2 regions of the Microbacterium sp. Z12_35 genome follow, and region 2 is predicted to be linked to the other one. Evidence: predicted binding sites of a transcription regulator. Region 2 holds the regulator's gene; the other holds the start of a gene.
The links. Region 2 encodes LexA, which represses DNA repair genes until DNA is damaged. Its sites were predicted from a motif close to TCGAACANNTGTTCGA; they were not measured.

Region 1: the regulator LexA is predicted to act here: its motif matches at 3,569-3,584, upstream of imuA' (DnaE2-dependent mutagenesis accessory factor ImuA').

What each region holds. Positions count from the first base shown of each region.
Region 1 is NZ_JBZEGJ010000001.1:80,001-95,625, forward strand. Features, by position in the region: gene serC (phosphoserine transaminase) at 1-587, opposite strand, end outside; gene AC4FS1_RS00465 (iron-dependent transcriptional repressor DtxR) at 786-1,487, shown strand; gene AC4FS1_RS00470 (M23 family metallopeptidase) at 1,719-2,609, shown strand; gene AC4FS1_RS00475 (HNH endonuclease) at 2,936-3,433, shown strand; gene imuA' (DnaE2-dependent mutagenesis accessory factor ImuA') at 3,595-4,320, shown strand; gene AC4FS1_RS00485 (DNA polymerase Y family protein) at 4,321-5,943, shown strand; gene AC4FS1_RS00490 (error-prone DNA polymerase) at 6,133-9,729, shown strand; gene AC4FS1_RS00495 (DUF2510 domain-containing protein) at 9,781-10,575, shown strand; gene AC4FS1_RS00500 (UBP-type zinc finger domain-containing protein) at 10,595-10,972, shown strand; gene AC4FS1_RS00505 (ROK family protein) at 10,990-11,922, opposite strand; gene AC4FS1_RS00510 (sulfite exporter TauE/SafE family protein) at 12,137-12,853, shown strand; gene AC4FS1_RS00515 (APC family permease) at 12,877-14,208, opposite strand; gene AC4FS1_RS00520 (hypothetical protein) at 14,417-14,728, shown strand; gene AC4FS1_RS00525 (SRPBCC family protein) at 14,813-15,283, opposite strand; gene AC4FS1_RS00530 (hypothetical protein) at 15,602-15,625, opposite strand, start outside.
Region 2 is NZ_JBZEGJ010000001.1:1,223,344-1,238,968, forward strand. Features, by position in the region: gene pheT (phenylalanine--tRNA ligase subunit beta) at 1-1,714, opposite strand, end outside; gene pheS (phenylalanine--tRNA ligase subunit alpha) at 1,714-2,754, opposite strand; gene AC4FS1_RS06095 (amino acid ABC transporter permease) at 2,801-3,721, opposite strand; gene AC4FS1_RS06100 (amino acid ABC transporter permease) at 3,718-4,374, opposite strand; gene AC4FS1_RS06105 (glutamate ABC transporter substrate-binding protein) at 4,436-5,341, opposite strand; gene AC4FS1_RS06110 (amino acid ABC transporter ATP-binding protein) at 5,378-6,142, opposite strand; gene AC4FS1_RS06115 (TrmH family RNA methyltransferase) at 6,194-7,027, opposite strand; gene rplT (50S ribosomal protein L20) at 7,142-7,525, opposite strand; gene rpmI (50S ribosomal protein L35) at 7,555-7,749, opposite strand; gene infC (translation initiation factor IF-3) at 7,798-8,475, opposite strand; gene AC4FS1_RS06135 (DUF1844 domain-containing protein) at 8,685-9,089, shown strand; gene AC4FS1_RS06140 (SseB family protein) at 9,429-10,193, opposite strand; gene priA (bifunctional 1-(5-phosphoribosyl)-5-((5-phosphoribosylamino)methylideneamino)imidazole-4-carboxamide isomerase/phosphoribosylanthranilate isomerase PriA) at 10,171-10,923, opposite strand; gene hisH (imidazole glycerol phosphate synthase subunit HisH) at 10,970-11,620, opposite strand; gene hisB (imidazoleglycerol-phosphate dehydratase HisB) at 11,617-12,231, opposite strand; gene AC4FS1_RS06160 (histidinol-phosphate transaminase) at 12,228-13,313, opposite strand; gene AC4FS1_RS06165 (LysM peptidoglycan-binding domain-containing protein) at 13,343-13,693, opposite strand; gene lexA (transcriptional repressor LexA) at 13,947-14,627, shown strand; gene metE (5-methyltetrahydropteroyltriglutamate--homocysteine S-methyltransferase) at 14,739-15,625, opposite strand, start outside.

The sequences.
Region 1 (15,625 bases), 1.1 Mb from region 2:
AGGTTCTTCTGCGGCGCGAAGTAATAGACGTCGGCCTGGGCGACGTCCAGGTCGATGCCGCCGGCGGCGCTCGTCCCGTCGATCACGGTGAGCGCGCCGGGGTCGCCCTGGACACGCGTCACGGGGGTCGCGACCCCGGTGGACGTTTCGTTGTGCGGCCACGCGTACACGTCGACGCCTTCGATGGGCTCGGCGACGGTCGCGGTCCCGGGCTCGACCTTGCGCACATCGGGAGCTTCCAGCCACGGCGTCTTCGCGGCAGCGGCGAACTTGCCGCCGAACTCGCCGAAGACGAGGTTCTGCGCGCGGCGCTCGATGAGGCCGAACGCCGCAGCATCCCAGAACGCCGTCGACCCGCCGTTGCCGAGGATCACCTCGTAGCCGTCGGGAAGGCGGAACAGTTCGCCCAGGCGTCCGCGGACGCTTCCGACAAGGTTCTTCACGGCCGCCTGACGGTGCGACGTCCCGAGCAGCGTCGCGCCGCGCGTCACCAGCGCCTCGAGCTGCGCTCCGCGGATCTTCGAGGGGCCGCATCCGAAGCGTCCATCGGCGGGCAGGAGGTCGCGAGGCAGATCCACGTGCGGCATGGCTCGATTCTAGGGCGGCCCCGCGCACCGCCCTCTCCGCCCCCAGGCACGGTCACGGACGGTTTCCGTCGTTCTGCGCGGCCGGATTCCGACGAAAGTCGTCCGTGACCGCACGGGGAAGGGGGGATGGCCGGGCCGGGGCTCAGGAGCGTTGGATAGGCTGGAAGTCCACCGCTGAGCGCCGAGGAACCCCGCCATATGACCGATCTCATCGACACCACGGAGATGTACCTGCGCACGATCCTCGAGCTGGAAGAGGAGAACATCGTGCCTCTTCGTGCGCGCATCTCCGAGCGCCTCGGGCACTCCGGCCCGACGGTGTCGCAGACCGTCGGGCGCATGGAGCGTGACGGACTCGTCGTCGTCTCCGAAGACCGGCGACTCGAACTCACCGACGCCGGTCGCCAGAAGGCCGTCGATGTGATGCGCAAGCACCGTTTGGCCGAGCGCCTCCTCAGCGACGTCATCGGGTTGGACTGGGCGTACGTCCACGAGGAGGCGTGCCGGTGGGAGCACGTCATGAGCGAGCAGGTCGAGCGTCGCCTGGTCGAACTCCTCGGTCACCCCACCGAGTCGCCCTACGGCAACCCCATCCCGGGACTCGATCAGCTCGGCGACCACCCGGCCAACACTTTCGAGCAGGGTGTCGTGGGCCTTGTCCGTCGACTCAACGAGGCCGGCGCGCCGATCGCCGGGACGGTACGGCGCCTCGCCGAGCCCGCGCAGGTCGATCCGGAACTGCTGCAGCAGCTCAAGGCAGCCGGGGTCGTCCCCGGCGCTCGCGGCGATTACCGGTTCAACGAGGGCTACGTCCTGCTGCAGATGGACGGCAGCGACGAGGGCCTGGAACTGCCGATCGAAGTGGCCTCGCACATCTTCCTCGTCGACGACCAGCACTGATCCTCCCCAGCCGGGTCTCGCTGGCAGTTGTCCACGGGATTTGTGGTCAGCGTGACATATTCGTTACCTTCCGGTAGCGTTCATCCCGTCCCCAGGTGAAAAGCCCCACCGTCGGACCCCGCGCAGGCTGCCTCATCGGCTCGTCGTCTGCGGAGGGTGAAGCCCGCATATCGTCCCCAACTGAGTCCCGACGAGCCAGTGCCGACAGGCGCGGAGGCGCCGGAGGAACTATTGGCTGAAGATATCGATTCGGTCGGATCTGCACCCGAGCAGAACACGACCGACACGACCCGCCGCGCCCGAGCGCGCACCTCGACTCGCGCCAAGGTGCGGCCCCCGGCGAAGGCGAAGGCGCCTCGTGCCGCCGCACGACCCACCCGTCAGCGCCCGCTCCGCTCGGGGAAGGCTGCGCCGCTGCGCAGCGCTGCGGTCCTGACGATGGTCGCCGGTCTGATCGCCACCGTCGCGCTGCCGGCCTATGCGGCCTGGCAGCCCGAGGAGGAGTCGCGGACCTTGCAACAGATCGCCGCCGACGATGCGCAGTCGCTCGTCGTGGCCTCGGACGCATCCGCGGTTCAGCTCCAGCGCAGCAGCTACGCAGCCACCACGGCGGAGGAGATCGAGAAGAAGAAGGCCGCCGAAGCCGCTGCCGAGCGTGCTCGCGTCCGTGCCGCCTCCTCCCCGGTATCGCTGTCGTCGATCGACCTGACCATGACCGCTCCGGGCTCCGGCGAGGTCCGCTGGCCGCTGTCGGGCTTCAAGCAGGGCCGTGGCCTCGGCGACTCCGGCTACCACCAGGGCGTCGACCTGCTCGCCGGATGCGGCACACCGCTGTTCGCCGCCGCCGGCGGTGTCGTGCGCGTCTCGCAGGAGAGCTTCGGCGGATACGGCGTGGCGGTCACGATCGATCACGTCATCAACGGCCAGCGGGTCAGCACCCTGTACGGCCACATGACCTATGGCAGCCGCGTCGTCCGGGCGGGCGAGAGCGTCGCCGCCGGGCAGCTCATCGGCGTCGTCGGGTCGACGGGCAGTTCCACGGCGTGCCACCTGCACTTCGAGGTGCACGTCAACGGCGGCGTCGTGGACCCGTGGGGCTGGCTCCAGTCCAACGCCAGCTGAGACTTCGCAAAGGCGGCGTGCCGGGGAATGGTTCCCGACACGCCGCCTTTTCGTTCCCCGAGGCGATCCCCGGGCGTGTCGCGTGGGTTAGCCTGTCAGCGACGCTGAGAGAAAGCGGAGGAGCCGATGGGCATCACACCACGCATTCGCACCACGGATGCGCTCGGTCTGCTCGTCCTTCGGCATCGTGGAATCGGACGCCGCGGCTCGGCCGTGGCGTTCTGGCGCTGTCTGTGAAGACAGCGCCTTTTTCATAACCTGCGCTCCTTGATCCGTCGCATGTCGAATATCCGAGAATCCGTCCCGGCCATTCGAGAGGAAGCGGAATGCGCACATTGGTGCTCAACGCGGGCTATGAGCCGCTCGCTGTCGTGTCGTTCAAGCGAGCGCTCGTGCTCGTGATGGACGAGAAGGCCACCGTGATCGAGCGGGTGGAGGGCGACCCCGTGTGGGCGGCCGCAGGGGCCTACGACCGCCCCGCGGTCATCCTCCTCACCCGCTACGTGCGAGTGCCCGGTGCGCGCCGCATCCCGGTCACGCGAAGAGGCGTGCTGCGCCGCGACGGGCATCGCTGCGCCTACTGCGGCAAGACAGCATCCACGATCGACCACGTCTTGCCGCGCTCGCGCGGGGGCGCGGACTCGTGGGAGAACCTGGTCGCGTGCTGTCTTCGCTGCAACAACCTCAAGGGCGACCGCACGCCGCAGGAGATGTCGTGGAGTCTGCGGCTGATCCCGGGTGCCCCCCACGGGACGCAGTGGACGGTTCGCGGCACCGACCGCGCCGACCCGCGCTGGGAGCCCTACCTGGCTCTCGCCGCCTGACCTCTCCTGCCCCTGACGGTTACGGACGGTTTTCGTCGCTTCGCGGCGTCCCAGAGCGACGAAACCGTCCGTCATCGTGAGGGGATGCGGAATGTCGGAGGGCGTTCGTATCTTCGAACCACGGGATTGAGACCGTAGAACAAATGTTCTAGCCTGTGGGAATGAGGGCGATCGTGCGGACCGAGGCGGAAGCGCTGAGCGACGTACGCGAGCTGCGCGCGCAGCTCGAGCGTATGCAAGGCCGCCGTCTGGACGCTCCCGCGATGCCGACCCATCCCGCGTTCGCCGGTCTCCTTCCCGGGGGAGGGCTGCGGCCCGGGTCGGCCTATACCCTCGCCCCCTCGACCGCGCTGCTGCTGGCACTGATGGCGCGACCGTCGCAAGACGGCGCGTGGTGCGCGGCCGTGGGCATGCCCGAACTGGGTGTCGAAGCCGCCGAGCGCTATGGGCTCGACCTCGACCGGCTCGTCTTCGTCCCCGAACCGGGTCCGCGGTGGCTGGCGATCACCGCGACGATCGCCGAGGTGATGCCCGTGGTCGCCGTGCGCCCGCCCGCGCGTGTGACCGACGGCGAGGTCTCGCGGCTGTCCGCCCGCTTGCGCGATCGCGGAACCGTGCTGCTCGTCCAGGGCGCGTGGCCGCAGGCCGAGGCGACGATCGATGTCGCCGATCCGCGCTGGGAGGGCCTGGGCGCCGGGCACGGATACCTCGCCGCACGCGAACTGACCGTCTCGGTGACCAGCCGGCGCTCGCCGTCGGCACGCCGAGCGCGGATGCTTCTTCCCGCCGCCGACGGCACCGTGTCGTTGCTCGGGCCTGCCGCCGAAGCATCCCGCCCCCGCCTGGAGGCGGTGCCGGAGTTCTCCGAGGTGAGGGCGGTGGGCTGAATGCTCGCACCCGTACGCAGCCTCGTGCTGTGGTTTCCCGACTGGCCGGTGACGGCGCTCTCCCTGGACGGCGCCGCCGCCGAATCCGGTGCCCTCGACCCGGCTGCGCTCGACCCGGACGCGCACACGCTGCACCCGCAGAGCTCCATCGCCGTGTTCGAGCACAACATCGTCGTGGCGTGCTCGGATGCGGCCCGTGCCTCCGGCGTCCGGCGCGGGCAGCGACGACGGGACGCGCAGGCGGTCAGCCCCGGGCTCGTGATCGTTCCCGCCGATCCCGTGCGCGACGCCCGCGCCTTCGCACCGATCGTCGCGCGCATCGAAGAACTCGCCCCCGGCGTGCAGATCGTCCGCCCGGGGCTGTGCGCCCTGCGCGCCCGCGGGCCCGCGCGGTACTACGGCGGTGAGGACGAAGCCGCCCGGACGCTTCTGGCCGCCCTCGTCGCCGACGGCATGACGGGGGTGCGGGCAGGGGTCGCCGACGGCCTGTTCACGGCCCAGCTCGCCGCACGTGCCACCCGCGCGGACGCCCCGGTGCGGATCGTGCCCTCGGGGGAGGCGGCGCCGTTCCTCGCGCCGTTGTCGGTGGGGGTGCTGGAGTCGGCGGGGGCCGGATCGACCGCATCCCGTGAGACGGCGCTGCCCGAACTGCTGGCACGGCTCGGGGTGCACACCCTCGGCGCTTTCGCGGCGATGGAGGTCGAACGTGTGCGCGACCGCTTCGGGGAGCAGGGCGTGCGGCTGCACGCCCTCGCGGCCGGTCGCGACTCCCGCCCGGTCGAACCCCGCACCCCGCCGCCCGAGCTGCACCGCGAGGTGTCGTTCGAACCGCCCCTGGAACTGGCCGAGCAGATCGCCTTCGGGATGCGCATCGCCGCCGATGAGTTCGTGCAGGGCCTCGGGGAGCGTCACCTGGTGTGCACGGAGTTGCGGGTCGAGCTGGTCGGCGACCGGGGAGAGCGCAGCGAGCGGGTGTGGCTGCATCCGGGGTCGTTCGACGCGTCCGCTGTGGTCGACCGGGTGCGGTGGCAGCTCGCCGAAGACGCGCAGAGCGTCCTCGGCAGCGGCGTCGCTCGCGTGAGGATCTCGCCCGAGGCCGTGGATGAGGCATCCCATCACGTGATCGGGCTGTTCGGTGCTGGTCCGGAAGAGCGCGTGCATCACGCCCTCTCGCGTGTGCAGGCGATGCTCGGTCATCGCGGGGTGCTCACCCCGGCCGTCGGCGGCGGGCGCTGGCTCACCGAACGGCAGGTGCTCGTGCCGTGGGGGGATCGAGCGGTCGTGGCGAAAGAACGCGCCCGCCCGTGGCCGGGAAGCCTGCCCGATCCGCTGCCGACCACCGTCTACCCGCAGCCGCGCCCGGTGGGTGTCACCGATGCCGCCGGCGGAACCGTGGTGGTGGGGGAGCGCGAGGTGCTGAGCGCGCAGCCGGCGCTGTTCGCGGTCGGTGGTCGGCGCGGCCGCATCCGGTCGTGGGCTGGGCCCTGGCCGATTCGCGAACGGGGGTGGGATGCGGTGCGCCGGCGTCGCGCGCACCGTTTCCAGGTGGTCGATGACGACGGGGTCGCCTGGCTGCTCGTCGAGGAGAACGGCGTCTGGACCGCCGAGGGCCGCTATGACTGACCCTTCGTCTCGCACCTCAGCCCCGTCCCGAGTGGCCGGCCCGGGCGAGGACATCTGCCGAGCCGAGGACGGAGGACGCGCCTTCGCTCCTCTGCTCGGCAGATCTCCTCTGCCCAGCCGGGCAGGAACGGGCCGCATCCGGTCCTGTTCCGGCCGCACCCGGTCCCTGAGCCGGGCGGAGGCACGCTGATGGGCTTCCACAACCCGCCCGTGCCGTGGTCGGAGATCGAACGCACGCTCAGTGATCGACGTCGCCCCGGCACGGTTCCCGCCGGAGCCGACGGCGGCGACAGTCCGGCGTGGTCGCGCAAGCGCGGACCCTACGTGCCCCCGGCCATCGAGCGTCCCGCCGACACCGTGCCGTATGCGGAACTGCACGCCCACTCGTCGTACTCGTTCCTGGACGGCGCATCCTCGCCCGAAGAACTCGCCGAGGAGGCCGAGCGCCTGGGGCTCCACGCGCTCGCGGTCACCGACCATGACGGCTTCTACGGCATCGTCCGCTTCGCCGAGGCCGCCGAGTCGCTGCAGCTGGGCACCGTCTTCGGCGCGGAGCTGTCGCTGAACCTGCCCGGGCCGCAGAACGGCGAACCCGATCCGGTCGGCTCGCATCTGCTCGTGCTCGCGCGCGGGGAGGAGGGGTACCACCGGCTCGCGGCGGCGATCACGTCCGCGCAGCTGCGCGGTGCGGAGAAGGGGCGGCCGGTGTACGACCTCGACGAGCTCGCCGAACGGGCCGGCGGTCCCCACGACCCGCAGTGGGCGGTGCTCACCGGCTGCCGTAAGGGGCCGGTCCGTCGCGCGCTCGCCGAGGACGGCCCGGATGCGGCGGCCGCCGCGCTCGACCGGCTCGTCGAGCGCTTCGGCCCCGATGCGGTGCACGTCGAGCTGATGGATCACGGTAATCCGCTGGACTCGCGCCACAACGACCTGCTCGCCGCGCTCGCCGCCGAGCGGAAGCTGCCGGTGCTCGCCACCAACAACGTGCACTACGCGGCCCCCGAACGGGAACTCCTGGCAGCGGCCGTCGCCGCGGTGCGGGCGAACCGGGGCCTCGACGAACTCGACGGATGGTTGCCCGCCCACGCCGGCGCCCACCTGCGCTCGGGGGCGGAGATGTCCCGGCGGTTCGCGCGGTATCCCGGCGCGGTGGCGCGCACCGTGACCCTCGCCGATGAGCTCGCGTTCCCCCTGCGGCGCGCCAAGCCCGCGCTGCCGAAGCAGAAGGTGCCCGACGGGCACACGCCGATGTCCTGGCTGCGGCACCTCGTCTGGGAGGCGGTGCCGCGCAAGTACCCCGACCTGAAGCCGAAGGATCGCGACCGCATCGAGCGCGAGCTCGGGGTGATCGAGATGAAGGACTTCCCCGGCTACTTCCTCATCGTCTACGGCATCGTGCAGGAGGCCCGCCGCCGAGGCATCCTGTGCCAGGGGCGCGGGTCGGCGGCCAACAGCGCCGTGTGCTTCCTGCTCGACATCACCGCGGTCGATTCGATCGCCTACGACCTGCCGTTCGAGCGGTTCCTCTCGAGCCTCCGCGACGAGGAACCCGACATCGACGTGGACTTCGACTCCGACCGGCGCGAGGAGATCATCCAGTGGGTCTACCGCCAGTACGGCCGTGACCGCGCCGCGCAGGTGGCCAACGTCATCCAGTACCGGCCGAAGAACGCCGTCCGCGACATGGCCAAGGCGCTCGGGCACTCGCCGGGGCAGCAGGACGCGTGGTCGAAGCAGGTCGAGCGATGGGGGGCGGCGCTGGATACCGGGGCCGATCACGACATCCCCGATCAGGTGCTGGCGTACGCCACCGAACTGCTGAAGGCGCCGCGGCACCTGGGGATCCACTCCGGCGGCATGGTGCTCACCGACCGCCCGGTGGGGGAGGTGGTGCCCATCGAGCACGCGCGCATGGAGAACCGCACGGTCATCCAGTGGGACAAGGACGATGCCGCCTGGATGGGGCTGGTGAAGTTCGATCTGCTGGGCCTCGGGATGCTGGCGGCGCTGCAGTACTGCTTCGACCTCATCCGCGATGCGACGGGGGAGGTGTGGGAGCTCGCGACGATCCCGAAGGAGGAGAAGGCCGTCTACGACATGCTGTGCCGCGCCGATTCGATCGGGGTGTTCCAGGTCGAGTCCCGCGCGCAGATGGGGTTGCTCCCGCGTTTGCAGCCGCGCCGGTTCTACGACCTCGTGGTGCAGATCGCGCTCGTCCGCCCCGGGCCCATCCAGGGAGGCGCCGTGCATCCGTTCGTCCGGCGCAAGCTCGGCCAGGAGAAGGTGACCTATGCGCACCCGAAGCTAGAGCCGGTGCTCGAGCGGACGATGGGCGTGCCGGTGTTCCAGGAGCAGCTCATGCAGATGGCCGTCGCGGTGGGGGACTGCACGGCCGAGGATGCTGATCTCCTCCGCCGGGCGATGGGATCCAAGCGCGGCGTGGAGCGGATCGAGAAGCTCCGCGAGAAGCTGTACGCCGGAATGGCCCGCAACGGACTCACTGGCGAGGTCGCCGACGGGATCTACGCGAAGATCCAGGCGTTCGCGAACTTCGGGTTCGCCGAATCCCACTCCCTCTCGTTCGCCCTGCTGGTCTATGCGAGCTCGTGGATCAAGCTGCACTATCCGGCCGCGTTCCTGGCCGGGCTGCTGCGCGCTCAGCCGATGGGGTTCTACTCGCCGGCGACGCTGAGCGCCGACGCCCGCCGGCATGGTGTCGAGGTGCGCCGACCCGACCTGCTGCGCTCGGGCGTCCAGGCAACCCTCGAACCCGTCACGGATTTCGAGGAGATCCCGGAAAGCGAGGATGCTGCGGCCCGATCCGGTCCTCGATCCGCGCGATCTCCTCGGTTTTCGCCCGCCGGGCCGGGCGAGCCGGCCGGATCCACCGCGGATTTCGAGGGGATCCCGGAAATCGAGGATGCTGCGGCCCGATCCGGCCCTCGATTCGCGCGATCTCCTCGGTTTTCGCCGGCCGGGGCCACCGGCCTGCCCGCGTGCGCTGACCGCCACCAGCCGCCGGTCGGCGATTTCGATCCGAAGGCCCCCGACGAGTCGGATGCGCACCGCCGCGACGGGCGGTTCGCGGTGCGTCTGGGACTGGCGGAGGTCACTGGGATCGGTGCAAAGGTGGCGGAGCGCATCGTGACCGAGCGGGAGACACGAGGGGAGTATCGCGATCTGCGCGACCTCGTGCGCCGGACCGGCCTCACCGCCGCCCAGCTGGAGGCGCTCGCCACGGCGGGTGCGTTCGACAGCCTCGGCATCAGCCGCCGCGAGGGGATCTGGCTGGCCGGCTCCGCGGCGCAGGACCGCGCCGAATTCCTGCCCGAGTCGATGGTGTCGGTGCAGCCGCCGCTGTTCCCCGACCCCACGAGTTATGAGGTGCTCGCGGCCGACCTGTGGGCGACGGGCATCTCACCGGGCGATCATCCCCTCACGCATTACCGCTCCCAGCTCGATGCGCGGGGGGTTCTCACCTCGCGAGAACTGCGCACGCACGAGAACGGCCGGCGCGTCGAGGTCGCCGGGCTCGTGACCCACCGGCAGCGGCCGGCCACGGCATCCGGCATCACCTTCCTCAACCTCGAGGACGAGCACGGCCTGGTCAACGTGATCTGCTCGGTCGGTGTGTGGAACCGTCATCGGCGCGTGGTGCGGGAATCTCCCGCGCTCATCGTGCGGGGGATGCTGGAGCGTTCGGTCGAGGGGGTGACCAACCTCGTGGCGGACCGGTTCGAAGACCTGCGGGTGGGGGTGTCGCACACCTCACGAGACTTCCGGTGATCGGGCTGCCGAATAGACTCGACGCGACCCGGCTCTCGCGGAAGGACCGACATGACCGACGCCCCTCAGTTCCCTCCGGGGTGGTACGCCGACCCGGACAACCCCTCCGTCCATCGCTGGTGGAACGGATCGGCGTGGACCGAGGCCCGACAGCCGGCTTCCGCCGCCGCACCCGCCCCGGCCGCCCCGGCCGCCGTGCCCGCCCCGGCCACCGCCGCCGCGGCCGCCGCTGCCCCTGCGGCGCCCGCACACCCCACCCCCGCCCCGGCGCAGCCCGCGTACCCGACCTATGCGTCAGCGCCCGCGGCGTACCCGGCCTATCCGTCGGCCCCCACGGCGCCCGCCCCCGAGCGTCGTGACATCCCGACCGAGACGCCGTGGATCTGGCTCATCGTCTTCCTGCCGCTGGTCACCTTCCTGCCCCTGTTCTTCATCGACTGGCGTGGGTTCCTCGAGGACAGCATCAACGACTCCCTCGAGTCGCCCTCCAACGCGTGGGCGGCCTCGTTCACCGGCGCCACGCTGCTCCTGACCCTCCTGGGATACCTGGTCATCGCCGCGCAGGTGGCGTTCGCCTACCTCGACTGGCGGGCGCTGCGCGCACGCGGGATCGACAAGCCGTTCCATTGGGCGTGGATCTTCTTCACGCTGATCGTCAGCAACGGCGTCTACGTCATCGGTCGCGGCGTGATCCTCCGTCGGCAGACCGGCAAGGGTCTTGCCCCCGTGTGGGCGTGGATCGCGGTGACGGTGCTCAGCATCGGAGTGGGTGCGGCCTTCGCCGTCTACCTCCTCAACGAGGTGTTCACCCTCATCTCGATCTACGACGCCGGCTCGCCCTTCTAGCCCGTCGAAAAGAGGAGACATGGCCACCGAGCAGATCGACCCCACCGACCAGATCGACCCCACCGCGAAGCCGTGGTCGTCGGGATGCGCCGAGTGCGACGCGGCGGGCGGATGGTGGGTGCACCTCCGCCGCTGTGCGGCGTGCGGGCATGTGGGATGCTGCGACGATTCGCTCGGTCGTCATGCGACCGCGCACTGGCAGAGCGCGGGCCACCGTTTCATCCAGAGCTTCGAGCCGGGGGAGGACTGGTGGTGGGACTACCAGGAGCAGGCCTCCATCGAAGGTCCGGAGCTGGCGCCTCCCACCAGTCGCCCCGAATCCCAGCCGTCACCCGGCCCGGAAGGCCGGGTTCCGAACGACTGGCGGCAGGCGTTGCGTCGCGCATCGTCGGAGTGAGAATCCGCTGTGACGCGTCACGCCTGGGCGCGTAGTACGAGCGCCGCGGCGCCGAGGAGCGGACTGTCGCTTCCGAGCTGGGCTCGCATGATCCGCGCACGCGCGAGGAACGGGTAGGGCGCGGCGGCGTCGCGGGAGGCGCGAACAAGATCGACGTAGTCCTCCGCGACGTGGGAGAAGCCGCCGCCGATCACGATGAGCTCGAGGTCGAGGAGCGCGCTGGCCGATGCCAGCGCGGAACCGACCGCGGCGGCGCTCCGACGCACCGCGGAGCCGGCGATCGCGTCATTGGCGGCATACGCGGCGGCGAGCTCCTCGCCGGTGCTGCCCTCCCAGCCCTGTTCGCGCGCCCATCGGACCACGTTCGGACCGCTCGCTACGCGCTCCACCGTCGCGTCGAGGCCATGGACTCCCGGGGCGGTGAAGCCGGCGACTTCGATCTGCCCGAGATGCCCGGCGTTGCCTGTGCTTCCGGCATAGGGGGCGCCGCGGGTGATGATGCCCCCGCCGATGCCGGTGGACACGATCATCCCCATCATGGTGCCGACATCGCGGCCGGCGCCGAGCCAGTGCTCCGCGATCGCGATGCAGAGCCCGTCCAGGGCGACGCGCACGGGGGTCGCGTGCAGGTGCGGGGGGAGGACGCGGCGGATCGCGGCCACGAGGGGAAACCCCGCGGCGTCAGGCAGGTTCAGCGGAGACACGGTCTGGCGTGCGGTGTCGAGAGGGCCGGCACTGCCGATACCGACCCCGACGATTTCCGCACCAGGCGGGATGGCGGCGACGGCTGCAGTGACGACGGTGGTGAGGGCGCGCTCCAGGTGTGACCGGTCGCTCTGCGCGCCGGTGGCCGCGCGGGCACGGGAGCCGGGCACCACGGCACCGGATTCGTCGACGAGGCAGGCTTCGATCTTGGTTCCGCCGAGGTCGACGGCGATGGCGAGCGGCACGACGGAAGCCTACTGGCCCCTCCGCCCGCCGGCTTCTGACGCGACAGAGACCTGGGCACCGGCGAGGTGACAATGCTCATCGGACCGTGGTTGAGACCACATGACCCAAGCCGCCTCGCCCCCGTTCCGTGCGTGCGGAAGGCTGCGTTTCACGCCGTAGCCTGGAGCGGTGAGCGGTGCAGTGGTCCTCGGAGATCTCACCGTCGTCTCCTGGATGCTGTTGGCACTGGGTTCGCTCGTCGTCGGGATGTCCAAGACGGCACTGCCGGGTGCGGGCGCCATCGCGGTCGCTCTGTTCGCCTCCGCGCTGCCCGCGCGCGAATCCACCGCGACGCTGCTGCTCCTGCTCATCGTCGGTGACATGCTGGCGCTCTGGGCCTACCGGCGTCACGCGCAGTGGCGGGCGCTCCTGCGACTGATCCCCGCCGTGCTTGCCGGCATCCTTCTCGGCGTGGTGTTCCTCGCCGTCGCCGACGATGCGTGGGTCAAGCGCGTCATCGGCGTGCTCCTGCTCATGGTGGTCGCCGTGACCCTGTGGCGGCGACGCGCGACGCGCGCTTCCGGGCGATCCCCGAGCGGCGGATGGCTCGCTGCCACCGTGTACGGCACCCTCGGCGGCTTCACGACCATGGTCGCGAACGCCGCCGGCCCTGTCATGTCGATGTACTTCCTCGCCGCCCGTTTCCCGGTGAAGGCGTTCCTGGGCACGGCCGCGTGGTTCTTCGCCGTCGTGAACGTCGCCAAGGTGCCGTTCGCAGCGGCCCTCGGGCTCTTCTCCGTCGACAGTCTGCTGATCGACCTGTGGCTGATACCGGCGGTTCTGGCCGGGGCGCTGCTCGGCCGGTTCATCGCCGGTCGCCTTCCGCAGGTCGTGTTCGAGCGTCTCGTGATCGGGCTGACGATCGTCGGGGCGCTCTATCTCCTCTGGTGACGCTCCTTAGTGACGCAGGGCGCTCAGGGCCTGGACGTTGTCGCACCCTGGCTGCGCCGACGCGTCCAGCGGGCGAGCAGGAACAGCACCACGCCCACGGCGAGGAGGATGCCGGCGAACAGCCACACCTCCGGCCGCTGCTGGGTGAGCAACAGGATGCAGGAGCCGATGCCCAGCACGGGGATGAACGTCCACACCCGGAAGTGCTCGTGCTCGACGTGATCGCGCCGCAGGACCAGGACCGAGACATTGGCACTGAGGAAGACGATGAGCAGGAGGAGCACGACCGTCTCGGCCAGTGTCGCCAGGTCTCCGACGAGCGTGAGGAGCATCGCCACGACGGTGGTGGCGACGATGGCCACCCACGGGGTCTTCCGCTTCGGCAGCACTCGCGCCAGGACGCTCGGCAGGAGGCCCTGCTCGGCCATCCCGTACGCGAGTCGGCTCGCCATGATCATCGTCAGCAGCGCACCGTTGGCCACGGCGATCAGGGCGATGAGGCTGAACAGCCACGGCGGGACGGGCACCCCGCTGGCTTCGACGACCTGCAGCAGCGGTCCGCTCGAGTCTTCCAGCTCCTGGGCGGGCAGGGCGATGGAACTTGCCAGCCCCACGAGCACGTAGACCACGCCGGCTGTCAGCAGCGCGGCGAACAGGGCGCGGGGGAAGGTGCGGGAGGGGTCCTTGACCTCTTCGATGACATTGGCCGACGTCTCGAACCCGACGAACGAGTAGTAGGCGATGATGGCGCCCGCGAGCACGGCAGGCCCGAAGGCCGCGCCCTCGGGAAGTTCCGTGACGCGCGACACGTCCCCACCGCCGCGGCCGAGGAGGATGGCGACCACGACCACCACGAGTACCAGACCGCTCACTTCGATGACCGTCATCACGAGGTTCGCCCCCATCGACTCGCGGATGCCGCGGGCATTCAGCGCCGCGACGATCGCGAGGAAGACGATGGCGACGGGGATGACGGGGAGGTCGATGAACGTGCTCAGGTACTCTCCCGCGAACGCGATGGACAAGCCCGCCGCACTGGTGACCCCGGCGGCGAGCATGCTGAAGCCGACGAGGAAGGACACCAGGGGGTTCTTGAAGGCCCGTTCGGCGAAGACGGCGGCGCCCCCGGCGCGCGGGTACTTCGTGACGAGTTCGGCATACGACCCGGCCGTCAGCAACGCGAGCAGGAGGGCCAGCAGAAGCGGAGCCCACAGCATCCCGCCCACCCGCCCGGCGAGCACGCCCATCAGCGCGTAGATCCCCGCACCGAGCACGTCACCGAGGATGAAAGCGAACAGGAGCGGCCCGGAGATGCCTCGCCGCAGACGCGTGGGCGGTTCCCTGTCTGTGGTCATCGTTTCACCGTAGGAGGTCCCCGCGCGCGCCGCCGTCGGGTTGACAGGGAGGCCGCGGACGCAACGGCCGCGCCCTTCTTCTGCCGGCCTCCCACTACCGCGCGTCGCAGAGACGGTCAAGACCTAGGCTGTCGCACCCCCTGAGAGGAGGATGAACAGAGTCGTGAGCTCGTCGCCCGAATCGTCTCGCGACCGGAGGAGACCCGAGATGTTCGACATCTTCGTGACCGGTGCCCGAATGGCGACCACTGACGACGTCGCCGAGGCGCTGCTGGAGTACTGCGGAGTTCTCTCCGAGCAAGAGCGGACGGAGATGGTGTCCTTCCCGGTGCTCCTGGACGGGCAGACCGGCCAAGCCTGGGTGACCCTGGGTGCCGGAATCTCTCTCGTCGCGGTGCGCTCCGAGCCGGAGCTGCCATTCACCCTGGAGGGGGAGGAGCTCGCAGCCTGGAGCATCCGGCGGCGCACCGCTGTCGTGGCCGGACGAACAGGCGGTTTCGACTGGGACGAGGGCCACTGAGGTGGCCGGGTTTCTCGAAGGCAGCTGAAGGAGACGGCGCGCACCTAAAGCGGGTCGCACTCCACCCAGGTGTGCTGGTTGCGGTCAGGCCTGCGTGTCATCGGCATTCGTCCGGGTGGCCAGTCCTTCGGCGCGGGACTTGAGGGCGAGGTCGAATTCACCGAGCTTGACCTGAATCTTCTTCATCATCGCGGGCGAGAGAGTAACGAGCAGCCCCGTCAGCTTCTCCGATTGCGCCAGCGTGGTGCGAGTCGAGCTCAACGCGGTGAGAGTGAACCGGTGATCGGCGTCCATCAGCCCAGGCAGCAGGAATCGGCTCGTCCAGCGGAGCTCCGTCCCGGGAGTCGCCGTGACTACCCGGACGGGCCCCTGTCGCGGTTTCCCGAAGCCCTCGTCAAGTGTCGCGCCGAGGAGAACCGTCTCTCCGGCCGCGGCAACCCCGGAGGCGGAACGGTAATACGGATTCCAATCGGGATAGCTCTCGAAGTCGGTAAGGGCTCGCCACACGACGTGGGCGGGCGCGTCGATGTCCACCGTGCTGGTCAAGTGGGGCATGCGTGACTCATCCTCTTCTGGGGGATTTTCTCTCGTGATGGTTCCGGTGTCGGCCATCCCGTGCAGCGAGAGCATAATGCGGCGCTCAGCGCGCGAGGCGCTGAACGGCCGCCGGTTTCGCAGCATTCGGGTGAACATGCAGACAGCGGCACCGCACTGGGGTAGTGTCGTACTACGACGAGCATCACGCGCGTCGCCTGTCCGGATGAGTTCTCCAATGACGGACACCGCCCATCCGGGCAAAAATCCACAGACCCGCTCTCATCGCTGAACCGGGTTGCACGACTGAATCGACATCTTCACATCTCTTCTTTGCTTTCACCTTCTGAACTTTCTTCCTCT
Region 2 (15,625 bases):
CCGGGATCAGCGACCGGCGGAGGAACGGGTTCTGCCCGTCGAGGGGGTTGGCGAGCTGGATGCTCGGCAGGTCTGCTCCGGACGCCGACCCGTGCAGGTCGTTCTGCTCCTCCGTGGTGAAGCCGAACGACAGGGTCTCGACGTACCCTGCGGCAGCCAGCGCGTTCGCCACCCGGCGCCGGCCCTGTTGCGCCGGCGTGAAACCGCGTCCGGACGGCGGGATGGGCAGCTTCGACGGAATACGGTCGTAGCCGGTGATCCGGGCGACCTCCTCGGCGAGGGTCCATTTGTCCGTCAGATCGGGCCGCCACGACGGCGGGATCACGATCCACGAGCCGGGCGCTTCGGCGGCTTCGGTCACCTCGCAGCCGATGGTCTCCAGCGCACCGATGATCTCGGCATCGGTGTACTCCACGCCGATGAGCCCCGGAACGAACGGGCGCGGCAACTCGATCGCCTCGACGAACACCTCGGTGAACAGGGCTCCGCCGGTCTCGGTGTCGAGGGTTCCGCCGGCGTGCTCGACCATCAGGTCGGCCACGCGGCGTGCCGCCACGAACGGGATGAGGGGGTCGACGCCGCGTTCGAAGCGGCGGGATGCCTCGGAGGGGAGCTTGTGGCGACGCGCCGTCCGGGCGATCGTCACGGGGTCGAAGATCGCCGCTTCGATGAGCACGTTGCGGGTCTCGTCGCTCATCTCGGTGGCGCCGCCGCCCATGACGCCGGCCAGGCCGATGGGGCCGGACTCGTCGGTGATCAGCAGGTCTTCTTCGCTGAGGGAGCGTTCCTTGCCGTCGAGCGTCGTGAGCTTCTCCCCGGCCTGAGCGCGGCGCACGGTGATGCCGCCGGTGAGAGTGTCGAGGTCGTACCCGTGGATCGGGTTGCCGAGCTCGAGCATGACGTAGTTGGTGATGTCGATGAGCACCCCGAGAGACCGGATCCCGGCCAGCGTCAGCCGCGACACCATCCACGGCGGCGTGGGACGGGTGGGGTCGACGCCGCGCACGATGCGCACGACGAATTCGCTGGCGCCGACCCGGCCGCGGATGGGAGCGTCGTCGACGACCGAGACGGAGAATCCGCCGGTGGGCTGCTCGAGCTCCTCGAACGGGCGGTCGCCGGGGTCACGGAAGCTCGCCCCGGTGGCGTGCCCGTACTCGCGGGCAACGCCCCGCAGGCTCAGGGCGTAGCCGCGGTCGGGGGTCACGTTGATCTCGACCGCCACGTCGTCGAGGCCGAGGAGGGCGATCGCGTCGGTGCCGACCTCGGGATCGAGCCCCAGTTCGGTCAGGCGCAGGATGCCGCTGTGCTCGTCGCCCAGCCCCAGCTCCTTGGCCGAGGCGATCATGCCGTCCGAGACATGCCCGTAGGTCTTCCGGGCGGCGATCGGGAACGGACCCGGCAGGACGGCACCCGGGAGGGTCACGACGACCTTGTCGCCGGCGAAGAAGTTGCTCGCGCCGCAGACGATCCCGCGTACGCCGCCGTTCGATGGGCCGACATCCACCTGGCACCAGCGAATGGTCTTGCCGTTGGACTGCGGCTCCTCGACGACGTCGAGCACCTGTCCGACGACGATCGGACCGGTCAGCTCGAAGCGGTGGACATCCTCCTCTTCGAATCCGACGGAGACGAGCGAGGCGAGGATGTCTTCGGGTGTGGCGTCGGCAGGAACATCGACGTACTCGCGCAGCCACGCGATGGGAACGCGCATCAGACCACCATCCCGAACTGCTCGCTGAAGCGGACATCGCCCTCGGCCATGTCGCGCATGTCCTGCACGTCGGAGCGGAACATCAGCGTCCGCTCGAAGCCCATCCCGAACGCGAAGCCGGAGTAGACCTCCGGGTCGATGCCCGCGGCGCGCAGCACGTTCGGGTTGACCATGCCGCATCCGCCCCACTCGATCCATCGTGCGCCGCCCTTGAAGGTGGGATGCCACAGATCGAACTCGGCGGAGGGCTCGGTGAAGGGGAAGTAGTTCGCGCGCATACGGGTCTTCGCCTCGGCGCCGAACAGCTGGCGGGCGATGTGGTCGAGCGTGCCGCGCAGGTGCGCCATGGTGATGCCCTCATCGACGACGAGGCCCTCGAACTGGCTGAAGACGGGCAGGTGCGTGGCATCGAACTCGTCGGTGCGGAAGACCCGGCCGGGCGACACGATGTAGATCGGGAGGTCGCGGGTGAGCATGGAACGCATCTGGACGGGGCTCGTCTGCGTGCGCAGCAGCAGGTGGCGGGCGACCGGGTCGACGTAGAAGGTGTCCTGCATCTGACGGGCCGGGTGGTCGGCGTCGAGGTTCAAGGCATCGAAGTTGTACCACTCGTGCTCGAGTTCCGGACCTTCCACGATCTCCCAGCCCATGCCGACGAAGATGTCGCTGACGTGGTCCTGCAGGAGGGTGAGCGGATGCCGCGACCCGACGCGAGCACGCTGCGGCAGCGCCGTGATGTCCACACGTTCCGCCTCCAGCTGCGCGGCGGTCTCCGCCTCCGCCAGCGCGGCCTCACGGGCCGCGAGCGCCTGGTTCACACGGCCACGCGCCTGGCCGACGAGCTTGCCGAAGGTGGCTTTGTTCTCCGGGGCGACATCGCGCAGGCGGGCGTTCAGCCGTGCGAGCGGTGACCCTTCGCCGGAGTGCGCCGCGCGGACGGCCTTGAGCTCGGCGGTGGTGGAGGCGGCGTCGATGGCCGCCAGGGCGGCGTCGACCGCCGCTTGCACGGCGTCGGGGGTGATCTCGGGTGCGTCAGACACGAGAGTCGAGTCTACCGACGGGCGCGTGCCGCCCCGTTCGTGCGTGTCAGAACCCGCCGCCGCTGGTCCCGTCGTGCTTGCCGAGCCCACGCTGCGCGACGATGAGCTCGGTGTCGGTGACTTCCTGCATCGGCTGATGGGCGCCCGCGACGGTTGCCACCCTCGGCGAGCGCCGGAGCCGCTTCTCGGCCAGTGTCGCCACGCCCGACAGCGCGAGACACAGCGCGATGTAGATGGCGCCGACCACGATCGTCGCGGGGATGATCGGGGAGCCGATGCTCGCCTGTGAGCCGAGGAACTTGGCGTAGAACAGCAGCTCCGGGTAGGTGATGATGAACCCGAGCGCGGTGTCTTTGAGCGTGACCACCAGCTGGGCGATGATGACCGGCAGCATCGCCCGGATCGCCTGCGGAAGCAGGACGAGGCGCATGACCCCGGACTTGCGCAGGCCGATCGCGTAGCCGGCCTCCTTCTGCCCGCGCGGCAGCGACTCCACGCCGGCGCGGAAGACCTCCGCGAGCACCGATCCGTTGTAGGCGATGAGCGCGATGACCACGGCCCAGTAGGGCTCCATGCGCACCCCGATCACCGGGAGGCCGTAGTACAGCAGGAACATGAAGACGAGCACGGGCACCGCCCGCAGCAGCTCGATCACGACCGTGAACGGCACGCGCACCCACGCGTGATCGGAGAGGCGCCCGATCGCGAGCACGAAGCCCAGGATGAGGGCCCCGACCGCGGCGGTGCCGAAGGCGGCGAGCGTGCGCATGGTCGCCTGACCGATGTTGATCCACACGTTGGTGTACGTGAATGCCGACCACTTCTGCGCCGTGAACTGGCCGGTGGCGGCGAGCCGCCACACGAAGAAGCTGATGACGGCCACGACGACGACGATCGTCAGCACGCCCAAGACGCGGTTGCGCGCCATCGCGCGCGGACCGGGGACGTCGTACAGGACGCTGCTCATCGCGCGATCCTCCAGCGGTTCTCGAGCGTGCGCTGCACCCAGGACAGCACGAGCACCAGCACGATGAAGATGACCATGACCCACAGGATCGTGACGAACTGGTTCTCGCCGCGCTCACTCAGGTAGTTCCGGATGGATCCGAGGTTGATGACGGAGAAGCCCGCCGCCACGGTGGTGTTCTTCAGCAGGGCGATGAACACGCTCATCAGGGGCGGGATGACGGAGCGGAAGGCCTGCGGCATGACGACGCTGCCCATCACCTGCCCGAAGGTCAGCCCCAGCGCGCGAGCGGCCTCGGCCTGGCCGACGGGCACGGTGTTGATGCCGGAACGGATGGTCTCCGCCACATACGTCGCGGTGTACACACCCAAGGCGCAGATCGCGAGCGTCACCGAGACCGACTGCGTCAGGCGAAGACCGAGCAGCGGCGGGAGGGCGAAGGAGAAGGCGAAGAAGACGAGCGTGAGCGGCGTGTTCCGGATGGTGTTGACGTAGAGGGTGCCCACCGCCCGCGCCACCGGGATCGGGGACACACGCATCGCGCCGACGATGGTGCCCAGGACGAGCGCGAGCGCACCTCCGGCCACGAACAGCAAGAGGGTACCCAGGAGGAACGTCCACCACAGGTCGAGGTTGTCGGTGATGACACCCACGCGCGATCCTTTCCGCAAACGGCCGGAGAAGGGGGCGGCGCAGGTGCGCCGCCCCGGGAACTCACTGGTCGACGGCGGGCTGTTCGCCCTCGATGCCGGCGGGTGCGAGGTGCTCTTCGAACAGAGCGGTCCACACGTCGCCGCCGTCGGTGAACAGGGCGTTGATGTGCTCCTTCAGCGCCGTGTCGCCCTTCTCCAGGCCCACGCCGTAGCGCTCCTCGCTGAAGGGATCGCCGGCGATCTTGAGGGCGTCAGGCTCCAGCGCGACGTAGCCGGCGAGGATCGCCTCATCCGTCGTGATCGCATCGACCGAGCCGGCCTTCAGCTGCTCGACGCACTGCGAGTAGGTGTCGTACTCGACGGCGTCACCGGGGTTGTACTCGTCTCGGATGCGCTGGAGCGGGGTGGAGCCGGTCACCGAGCAGACGATCTTGCCCGCGAGGTCGTCTGGGCCGGTGATGTCCTCGTTGTCGGCGGCGACCAGCAGACCCTGACCGGTGATGAAGTACGGGCCGGCGAAGTCGATCTGCTCCTTGCGCGAGTCGGTGATCGAGTAGGTGCCGACGTAGTAGTCGATATCGCCGTTCACGATCGCCTGCTCGCGGTTCGCGGAGGGGATCGTCTGGTACTCGATCTGGCTCTCGTCGAAGCCCAGGGATGCGGCGATCCAGCGCGCGATGTCCACGTCGAAGCCGGTGCGGTCACCCGAGGCGGCGTCCTCGTAGCCGAGGCCGGGCTGGTCGTTCTTGACGCCGACGACGACGCCGTCCCGCTCGACCATCCGGTCGTACGTGGGGCTGCCTTCCAGGTCGACCTCGGTGGCGACCTCCCACAAAGCTTCGGTTCCAGCCGTTTCCTCTCCCCCGCCTCCCGAGCCGCCGGAGGGCGAGCCGCTGTTGCAGGCGCTGAGGGTGAGCATGGCGACGGCGGCCAGGCCGACGCCGGTGAGGATGCGGGACTTTCGCATGTCAGGACTCCTTGGGGGATGTGCTGTGGATGGGGGTCAGTGCGTGATGAGTTTGGAGAGGAAGTCCTTGGCGCGGTCGGACCGAGGGGAGGTGAAGAAGCCCTCCGGCTGCTGCTCCTCGACGATGAGACCGTCGGCCATGAACACGACGCGGTCCGCTGCCTTGCGGGCGAAGCCCATCTCGTGCGTCACGACGATCATGGTCATGCCCTCACGGGCAAGGCCGACCATGACGTCCAGGACCTCGTTGATCATCTCGGGGTCCAGCGCGCTGGTCGGCTCGTCGAAGAGCATGAGCTTCGGATGCATCGCGAGGGCCCGCGCGATCGCGACGCGCTGCTGCTGCCCACCGGACAGCTGCGCGGGGAGCTTGTTCGCCTGCGCGTCCACCCCCACCCGCTCCAGAAGCTCATGGGCCTCGCGCTCGGCGTCGGCCTTCTTCATGCCGCGCACCTTGATGGGGCCGAGCGTGATGTTCTGGAGGATCGTCAGATGCGCGAACAGGTTGAACGACTGGAAGACCATGCCGACATCCGCCCGCAACTGCGCGAGAGCCTTCCCCTCTTTGGGCAGCTCCTTGCCGTCGATCGAGATCGTGCCGGACGTGATCGTCTCCAGCCGGTTGATCGCGCGGCACAGCGTCGACTTGCCCGAACCCGACGGACCGATGACGACGACCACTTCACCGCGGCCCACGGTGAGGTTGATGTCTTTCAGCGCCTGGAATTCGCCGTAGTGCTTCTGCACATCCGCGAGCACGACGAGCGGATCGCCTGTGGCACGGGAGTCGGGGGTCACCATAATCACACCCTAGGAGCGCCGTGCACGCCGACCAAGGATCGACGCCCGCCTTTATCGACTTGTAACAGGGCCGCCGGCGCCGGACGCCTCGCCCGCGCGCTGCGCGAACGCGGTTTCGTACAGGCACACACTCGCCGCCGTCGCGAGGTTCAGCGACTCGGCGCGACCGTAGATCGGGAGGCGCAGAGCCAGGTCCGCCTGCGCGAGCGCGCTTTCTTCCAGTCCGTGCGCCTCGTTGCCGAACAGCCATGCGGTCGGGTCCGACAGTGCCGCCCGGGAGGCCAGGAAGTCCGTGCCACCGACATCGGCTGCCACCACGCGCATGCCGGCGGCGTGGGCACGCTCGACGGCCGCCTCCAGCTCCACTCCGACCACGATGGGAAGGTGGAACAGCGAGCCCGTGCTCGAGCGCACCACCTTCGGGTTGTACGGGTCGACCGTCCGCCCGGTGAGGATTACCGCATCCGCGCCCGCAGCATCAGCCGCGCGGATGATCGTGCCGAGGTTGCCCGGGTCGCGGACCTCTTCGCAGATCGCGACGAGGCGCGGAGAATCCGAGAAGACGTCCTTCATCGCCGTCGGCGACTGCTGGGCCACGGCCACGATGCCCTGCGGTGTGACCGTATCGGCCATCGCATCCAGCACGTCCTCGGTCGTGAACTCGACCTCGATGCCGGCGGCGCGCGCGGCGTCCCGGACGTCGCCGTGCCGCTCCATCGCGGACGGGGTGGCGAACAGCTCCAGCACGGTGGCCGGCACGTAGGCGAGGGCCTCGCGGGCAGCCTGCGGACCTTCGAGGAGGAAGAGCCCCGTCTCCTGGCGCGCGCTGCGCTTACTCAGTTTCGCAACCGCGCGAACGCGCGGCGAGCGGGGATTTTCCAGCACGTTCTCAGTCTATGGGCCCCGACGCTCGGCACCGGGCACCGGGGAGCCACGACACGGAGACAAACGAAAGGGGCGCCCTCCGAAGAGGGCGCCCCACGATCGTGGAAGCGGCGATTACGCGGTCTTCGCGGCGTTGACGTCGCCGGGCAGGGCGTTCTTCGCGGTCGCGACGAGCGAGGCGAACGTCGCCGGCTCGTTCACCGCGAGCTCCGCCAGCATGCGACGGTCGACCTGCACACCCGCCAGGCCGAGGCCCTGGATGAAGCGGTTGTACGTGATGCCGTTCGCACGGGCAGCCGCGTTGATGCGCTGGATCCAGAGGCGGCGGAAGTCGCCCTTGCGCTTGCGCCGGTCACGGTAGGCGTAGACGAGGGAGTGGGTGACCTGCTCCTTCGCCTTGCGGTACAGGCGCGAACGCTGCCCGCGGTAACCGGATGCGCGCTCGAGGATGACGCGACGCTTCTTGTGGGCGTTGACGGCCCGCTTGACTCTAGCCATTTCTTCTATTTCCTAACGTGCGTCGGCGCTCAGATGCCGAGGAGCTTCTTGGCGACCTTGGCGTCACCCTTGGCGAGGACCTGGTCCTGCGACAGGCGGCGGGTGCGCTTGGTGGCCTTGCCCTCGAGGTTGTGGCGGAGGTTCGCCTGCTGCTTCATGATCTTTCCGCTGCCGGTGACCTTGAAACGCTTCTTGGCACCCGAGTGGGTCTTCTGCTTCGGCATGTCTCTTCCTTCGTTGTGGTTCCCGCCCGGGCGGGGAGTGGTGGGGGCCTATTCGGCCGAGGCCTGGGTGGGCCGAGCCTCTTCGGCCGTGTCCTCGTCGTCGGGGTGCCCGTCGCCACGGGCGGCCGCACGCGCGGCTTCCCTGTTGGCGGTGCGCTGAGCGTTCTGCTCGGCCTTGGCCTCGGACTTGTTCTTGTGCGGCGCCACGACCATCACCATGTTGCGCCCGTCGATCGTCGGGCTGGATTCGACCGTGCCGAACTCCGCGACGTCTTCGGCGAACTTGCGCAGCAGACGGACGCCCTGCTCGGGACGGGACTGCTCGCGGCCGCGGAACAAGATCATGGCTTTGACCTTGTCGCCGGCCTGCAGGAAGCCCTCGGCGCGCTTCAGTTTGGTTATGTAGTCGTGTGCCTCGATCTTCAGACGGAACCGGACCTCCTTGAGGACGGTGTTCGCCTGGTTGCGACGCGCTTCCTTGGCCTTCTGCGCAGCCTCGTACTTGAACTTGCCGTAGTCCATGATCTTGACCACGGGCGGCTTCGAGTTCGGGGCTACCTCGACGAGATCGAGGTCGGCCTCTTGGGCCAGGCGCAGCGCCACCTCGATGCGGACGACGCCGACCTGCTCACCCGCGGGACCGACGAGGCGGACCTCGGGGACGCGAATGCGGTCGTTGGTGCGGGGATCGCTGATACGGAACTCCTCTTCTGGGTAGTCAGCCACCACGCCGCGGATGCGGCGGGAGCGGAAGAGGAATGCACGCCACCCGGCTCGACGCTTTCAGCGCCGGCTTCTCGCACCCGAACAACCCCGACGAGCGGGGCGGAGTGCGTGGACCCGGTAGCCTGGAACGGCGAACGGGTGGGATGGAATCCTCTTACGTCCGAAGCAGAACGCTCCGGAGCCCGCACAAGTCTACCAGAGAGAAGCACGTGACCTCGATCCCCGGCAGCGACCCCATCCCCGACCCGCACGTCGAGCGTCTCGCTCGCTGGGAAGAACAGGAGCGGGCCTCCTCATCCGCGTCCCGCGACATCGCTGACGTGCCGGCCGTCGAGGTCATCACCACCACCGCGGTGCACCTGCTGAGCGCCGCCGCCGTGAAGGTCGGCCTGGCGGATGACCCGGAAACCCAGACCGACCTGGACGAGGCCCGCAAGATCATCAACGCTCTCGCCGGCCTCATCACCGCGGGCGCGCCGGAGATCAGCGACATGCACGCCCGCTCGCTGCGCGACGGACTTCGCTCCGTACAGCTCGCCTTCCGTGAGGCCTCCGTCATCCCCGATCCGATCGGCAAGGGGCCGGGCGAGAAGTGGACGGGACCCGTCACCTGACCCGGGCTGGGCCCGTCGCTCCGGTCCTCGCTTCGGGCTCCGTGCCCCGGAAAACGAGGGCATCACGGAAATCGAGGATCGATCGAGCCCAAGGGGTCCTCGATCCGCGAGATGTCCTCGATTTCCGGGTCGCGTTCGGAAATTTTCCGGGCCCGCTCGCCCACGTCGCCGCTTGGTCGCGAGCGAGGCTCAGCGGGCGAGGCGACGTGACGTGCCCCGGAAAACGAGGAGATCACCGAAATCGAGGATCGATCGAGCCCAAGGGGTCCTCGATCCGCGAGATCTCCTCGATTTCCGTGAGCGGCTGCGGGTGCGTGAGCGGCTACGGGTAGGGAGCGGCTACGCGGAACGGTGGAGCTTGACCGTCAGAGAATCCACGAGCACGGCGATGCGGTCATCGGCCGCCCAGCGGCGGGCGACCCGCGCGAGCACCGCGTCCAGTTCCTCCTGGTCCAGGCCGTGCATGAGCTGGAGGTGCACGATGAGGTCGGGACCACGCAACTGTGCGGACGGATCGCCCGGCTCGACCGCGAGGTCGAGCACCGCCAGCTCCCCCGAAATGCTCTGCTGCAGCCCGGTGAAGACGTCCGCGGACAGGTGGCTCGGTTCCCACGGGATACCCTGACCGATCGCCCACACCGCGGGGCGACGGAGCACGAACTCCGTCTCGGACCCCGGATCGATCACGATCAGGTCGGTGTCGTCGGATGCTGCGGCGAGGGCCGTACGCACTCCCTCGGCGGGGACGGGGCGTGCCGCCGCATCCCACCGCCCCATCGCGTCGACCGAGGTGAAGACCGGGAGCACCTTGCGACCGTCGGGCGCGCCGACGGTCACGATCGACAGCTCCTGGGTCTTGTCCACGGTCAACCCGGTGGGTCCGACCCCCTCGTCGCCCTTCTCTGCGATGAGCGGGATCAGGAGGCGCGCGTGCCGGTAGGCCTCGACCACGGCCACCGCGTCGGCGTCTCCGGCCCGGAAACCCTGCAAGGCCGCGAGGAGCGCGGGGTCTGCCGATCCGTCGTCGCCGGAGTGCGGGTTCGCCTCGAAATGGCGGCCCTCCCAGGGCACGCCCGCGGAGTCAGCGCCGGAGTCCGGCGACATCCAGCGCCTCGGCCAGCGTGAAGGCCCCCGCATACAGCGCCTTGCCTATGATCGCGCCCTCGACGCCGAGGGGGACGAGTTCCCGCAGAGCGACGATGTCGTCGAGGCTCGACACTCCCCCGGATGCCACGATCGGCTTGGGGGTCCGCGAGGTCATCTCGCGCAGGAGCTCCAGGTTCGGTCCGCGTAGTGTGCCGTCCTTGGTGACATCGGTGACGACGTAGCGGCTGCAGCCGGCGTTCTCCAGCCGGTCGAGCACGGTCCACAGGTCGCCGCCATCCCGCGTCCATCCACGCGCAGCCAGGGTCGTCCCCCGGACGTCCAGGCCCACCGCGATGACATCGCCGTAGCGGCTGATGACATCCGCCGCCCACTCCGGGTTCTCCAGGGCGGCGGTGCCGAGGTTGATCCGCGCGGCACCGCTCTCCAAAGCCGTCTCGAGCGAACGGTCGTCGCGGATGCCGCCGGACAGCTCGACCTGCACGCCGCGCACCTGCTTGATGACCTTGCGGAGTATCCCGCCGTTGCTCCCGCGGCCGAACGCTGCATCCAGGTCGACGAGGTGGATCCATCGCGCGCCCTGCCGGGCCCACTCACCGGCGGCTTCAACCGGGTCGCCGTAGGACGTCTCGCTTCCGGCCTCCCCCTGGGTCAGCCGTACCGCCTTTCCGCCGGCGATGTCGACGGCGGGCAGCAGGATCAGCTCGGGACTTGACGCGAAATCGTTCATGGCTCCTCGTGCGAACGGACGGCGGGCGCCGGGGCTGGGCACAAGCTCAGAGAGTAGCCCCGCCGAGGCCGCCGATCCAATTGGACAGCAGCTTGATACCGGCCTCGCCCGATTTCTCGGGGTGGAATTGCGTCGCTGCGAGCGGACCGTTCTCCACCGCCGCGAGGAACGGCGTGCCGTACGTGCACCAGGTGAGGGCCGGTGAGGGGAACGGCGGCAGAACTTCCAGATTCCACTGCTGCGCCGCGAAGGAGTGCACGAAATAGAACCGCTCGGACTCGAGACCGGCGAACAGGCGCGAGCCTTTGCCCGCCTCGACGGTGTTCCACCCCATGTGCGGCAGCACCGGAGCATCCAGTTCGGTGACCACTCCCGGCCACTGCCCGAGCCCCTCCGTATCGACCCCGCGTTCCACCCCACGGCCGAAGAGCACCTGCATACCCACGCAGATTCCCAGAACCGGACGGCCACCGGCCAGACGGCGCTCGATGAGCTCGTCACCGCGGCTCTCCCGCAGTGCCTCCATGACGGCGTGGAAGGCCCCGACTCCGGGGACGACCAGACCGTCGGCGTCGCGGATGAGTCCGGCGTCCTTCGTCAGGCGCGCATCGGCTCCGGCCGCAGCGAGAGCCTTCACAGCGGAGTGGATGTTGCCCGAGCCGTAGTCCAGGACGGCGACGAGCGGCTTATCGCTCACAGAGCGCCCTTGGTGCTGGGGATGCCGTCGACCATCGGATCGAGCGACTTCGCCTGCCGGAACGCACGCGCGAATGCCTTGTACTCGGCCTCGGCGATGTGGTGCGCGTCGCGGCCCTCGAGCACGCGGATGTGTACGGTCAAGCCGGCGTGGAACGCGATCGCCTCGAACGTGTGCCGCACGAGCGAACCGGTGAAGTGCCCGCCGATGAGGTGGAATTCGAAGCCGGCCGGTTCACCGACGTGCACGAGGTAGGGCCGGCCGCTGATGTCGACGACAGCCTGCACGAGCGCCTCATCGAGCGGCACGAGGGCGTCGCCGAACCGGGTGATGCCCGACTTGTCGCCGAGGGCGTCACGGATCGCGTCACCGAGCACGATGGCCACGTCCTCCACGGTGTGGTGCGCGTCGATGTGCGTGTCGCCGGTCGCGCGCACCGTGAGATCGATCAGGGCGTGCTTGGCGAACGCCGTCAGGAGGTGGTCGTAGAAAGGCACACTCGTCGAGATGGAGCTGCGCCCCGAGCCGTCGAGGTCGAGTTCGATCTCCACGGAGGACTCGCTCGTGGCACGTCGCAGGGTCGCGGTGCGGGGCGCGCCAGTTCCGGTCATACCTTCGATCCTATCGAGGCCAGGGCATCGAGGAACGAGGTGGACTCCTCCTCCGTCCCGGCAGTCACGCGCAGCGAGTGCGGGATACCGACGTCGCGGATGAGGACACCGCGGTCATAAAGCGCCTTCCACGTGGCAGCAGGGTCATCCACCCCGCCGAAAAGGACGAAGTTCGTCGACGACTCGTAGGGCGTGTAGCCCAACGCCGAGAGGGTGGCCCCGATGCGATCGCGCTGGCTGATGATGTCCTCGACCATGCCGAGCATCGTGGAGGCATGCCCCAGGGCGGTCACCGCCGCCGCTTGCGTGAGGGCGCTGAGGTGGTAGGGCAAGCGCACGAGCCGCAGGGCGTCCACGAAGGCCGGATCCGCCGCCAGGTAACCGACCCGGGCGCCGGCGAACGCGAACGCCTTGCTCATCGTGCGCGAGACCACCAGCCGTTCGCGACCCGGGAGAAGGGTGAGCGCCGAACGCTCGTCCCGCGGCGCGAACTCGTGGTAGGCCTCATCCACGATCACGATGCCGTCGGTGGCGTCATACACGGCGGAGATGACGTCCAACCCCATCGGCGTTCCGGTGGGGTTGTTGGGCGCGCAGAGGAACACGACATCCGGCTGAACCTGCGCGACCTGCGCGGCCGCGGATTCCGGTGAGAGCGTGAAGTCGTGCGCCCGTTCGCCCGCCACCCACCGCGCTCCGGTGCCCCGGGTCAGGAGGGGATACATCGAGTACGTCGGCGCGAAGCTGAACGCCGTGCGGCCGGGACCGGCGAAGGCCTGCAGGATGTGCTGCAGCACCTCGTTGGATCCGTTGCCCGCCCAGATCTGATCGGGGGTGAGTCCGTGGCCGAGGTACTCCGCGAACGCCTCACGAAGAGCCGTGAACTCCCGGTCGGGGTACCGGTTCACGTCCCGCAGCGCTCGGGCGATCGAGTCGAGGATGTCATCGGCCACTTCTTGCGGCACGGGATGTGTGTTCTCGTTGACGTTCAAGGCGATCGGCAGCGCGGCCTGGGGGGCACCGTACGGCACCAATCCGCGCAAATCGTCGCGTAGCGGGAGGTCGTCCAACCGGATCGTCATTCTCCCCATGCTACGGCGAGCTGATCGGGCTACGGGGTGGCGGCGAACTCTGTAGGGATCGCCAGGCGCTGGCCGGCCGACACCGTCGAGGAGTCCAGCATGTTCAGCCGCGAGATCGCGTCGACGACGTCACGCGTGTCGGCATCGGGGGCGACGTCCTGGGCGATGGACCACAGCGACTCCCCAGACATCACCGTGATCTCGGTGAACGTCCCTGCCGGCGCTCCCCCGTCACCCGAGGCGAGGGCGGACCCGCCGGCGAGGGCGGCCCACGTGATCGCCAGCACGGCGGGAAGTGCGGCCAGGGACGCCAGCACACGGCGACCACGCGCGGTGAGGCGCAGGCGGGTGGTGGGGGCGACGCTCGCGATGGTGGCCATGGCTCCTCCTTTGGGGGAAGGTTCGCATCCAGCACTCGGCCGGGAGGGCAAGATGCGAACCTGTCTTCCGAATCTATCTTCGATATACTTCGCGTGTCAACCAACGCCTGATCGGACATGGATCGGAGGCGACACGCGGAGCGCAGCGACATCCGAAGCCCGATACCGGATACGGTTTCGACAACGGAAGACCATCACGGACCTCCGACATTCGAAGACCGGTGCCATGGCGGGCCCGGGAGGGAGCAGGAGAATGACCGACGCGACCGCTCGAGAGAAGCCGCAGACGCGCCGACGCAAGAGCCTCAGCGACAAGCAGCTCGCGATCCTCGAAGTCATCCAGAGATCCATCGCCCGGCACGGCTACCCGCCGAGCATGCGCGAGATCGGCGACGCCGTCGGGCTCAAGTCGCTCTCCAGCGTCACGCACCAGCTCAACCAGCTGGAGCTGAGCGGATACCTCCGTCGCGACCCCGGCAAGACCCGGGCCATGGAGGTGCTGATCGATCTGCCGGGCACGGCGGCGGAGAATCCGGCCGACGCCGGCCCGTCGGTCGGCGACGCCGCGCTCGTGCCGCTGGTGGGCCGCATCGCGGCCGGTGTGCCGATCACCGCCGATCAGCACGTCGAGGAGATCTTCCCGCTCCCCCGCCAGCTCGTGGGCAAGGGCGACCTCTTCATGCTGAAGGTGTCGGGCGAGTCGATGATCGACGCTGCGATCTGCGACGGCGATTGGGTCGTCATCCGCTCACAGGCCACTGCGGAGAACGGCGAGATCGTCGCGGCGATGCTCGACGGCGAGGCCACGGTCAAGACCTTCCGCCGCCGCGACGGCCACACCTGGCTGCTCCCGCGCAACTCCGCCTTCGAGCCGATCCTCGGCGACGAGGCGGTCGTTCTGGGCCGCGTCGTGGCGGTGCTGCGCGCCGTCTAACCCCGCCGCCGCCCCCTCCGCATCCGCGCGAGAAACGACATCCCGGCCGAGAAACAACGCGTTGCGTTACGTCTCGGCCGGGATGTCGTTTCTCGGTGGCGTCCGTGGGGGTCAGGCGACGGGGGCGGCCACACGCGCGCGCGTCCGGCGCGTGGCCTCGATGATGTTGCGGAGGGACGCCACCGTCTCGTCGTAGCCGCGCGTCTTCAAACCGCAGTCCGGGTTCACCCACACCTGCCGCAGCGGCAGATCATCGACGGCGCGGTCGAGCAGCTCCGCGACCTCGGCGACCGAAGGCACACGCGGTGAATGGATGTCGTACACGCCCGGGCCGATGCCGTGGGCGAACCCGGAGGTGCGGATGTCGCCGATCACTTCGCCGCGGCTCCGCGCAGCCTCGATCGAGGTCACGTCCGCATCCAAGGCGGCGATCGCATCGATGACCACCGCGAACTCCGAATAACACAGGTGCGTGTGCACCTGCGTCGCGTCGGCTGCGCCGGCCGTGGCCAGGCGGAACGACCCCACCGACCAGTCGAGGTACGCCGGCTGGTCCGCGCGCTTGAGCGGCAGGAGTTCGCGGAGGGCGGGCTCGTCGACCTGGATGACCCCGATCCCCGCACGCTCAAGGTCGGAGATCTCGTCGCGGAGGGCAAGGGCGACCTGATTCGCCGTCTCCCCCAGCGGCTGGTCGTCGCGGACGAACGACCACGCCAGGATCGTCACCGGTCCTGTCAGCATCCCCTTGACCGGCAGTTGGGTCAGTGACTGCGCATGCGTCGACCAGCGCACCGTGATCGGTGCCGGGCGCGAGACGTCGCCCCACAGGATCGACGGTCGGGTGGCGCGTGATCCGTACGACTGCACCCACCCGTGACGGGTCACCGCGAACCCGCCGAGATTCTCGGCGAAGTACTGCACCATGTCGTTCCGCTCGGGCTCGCCGTGCACCAGCACGTCGAGTCCGAGCTCCTCCTGCAGCGCAACGACGCGGGCGA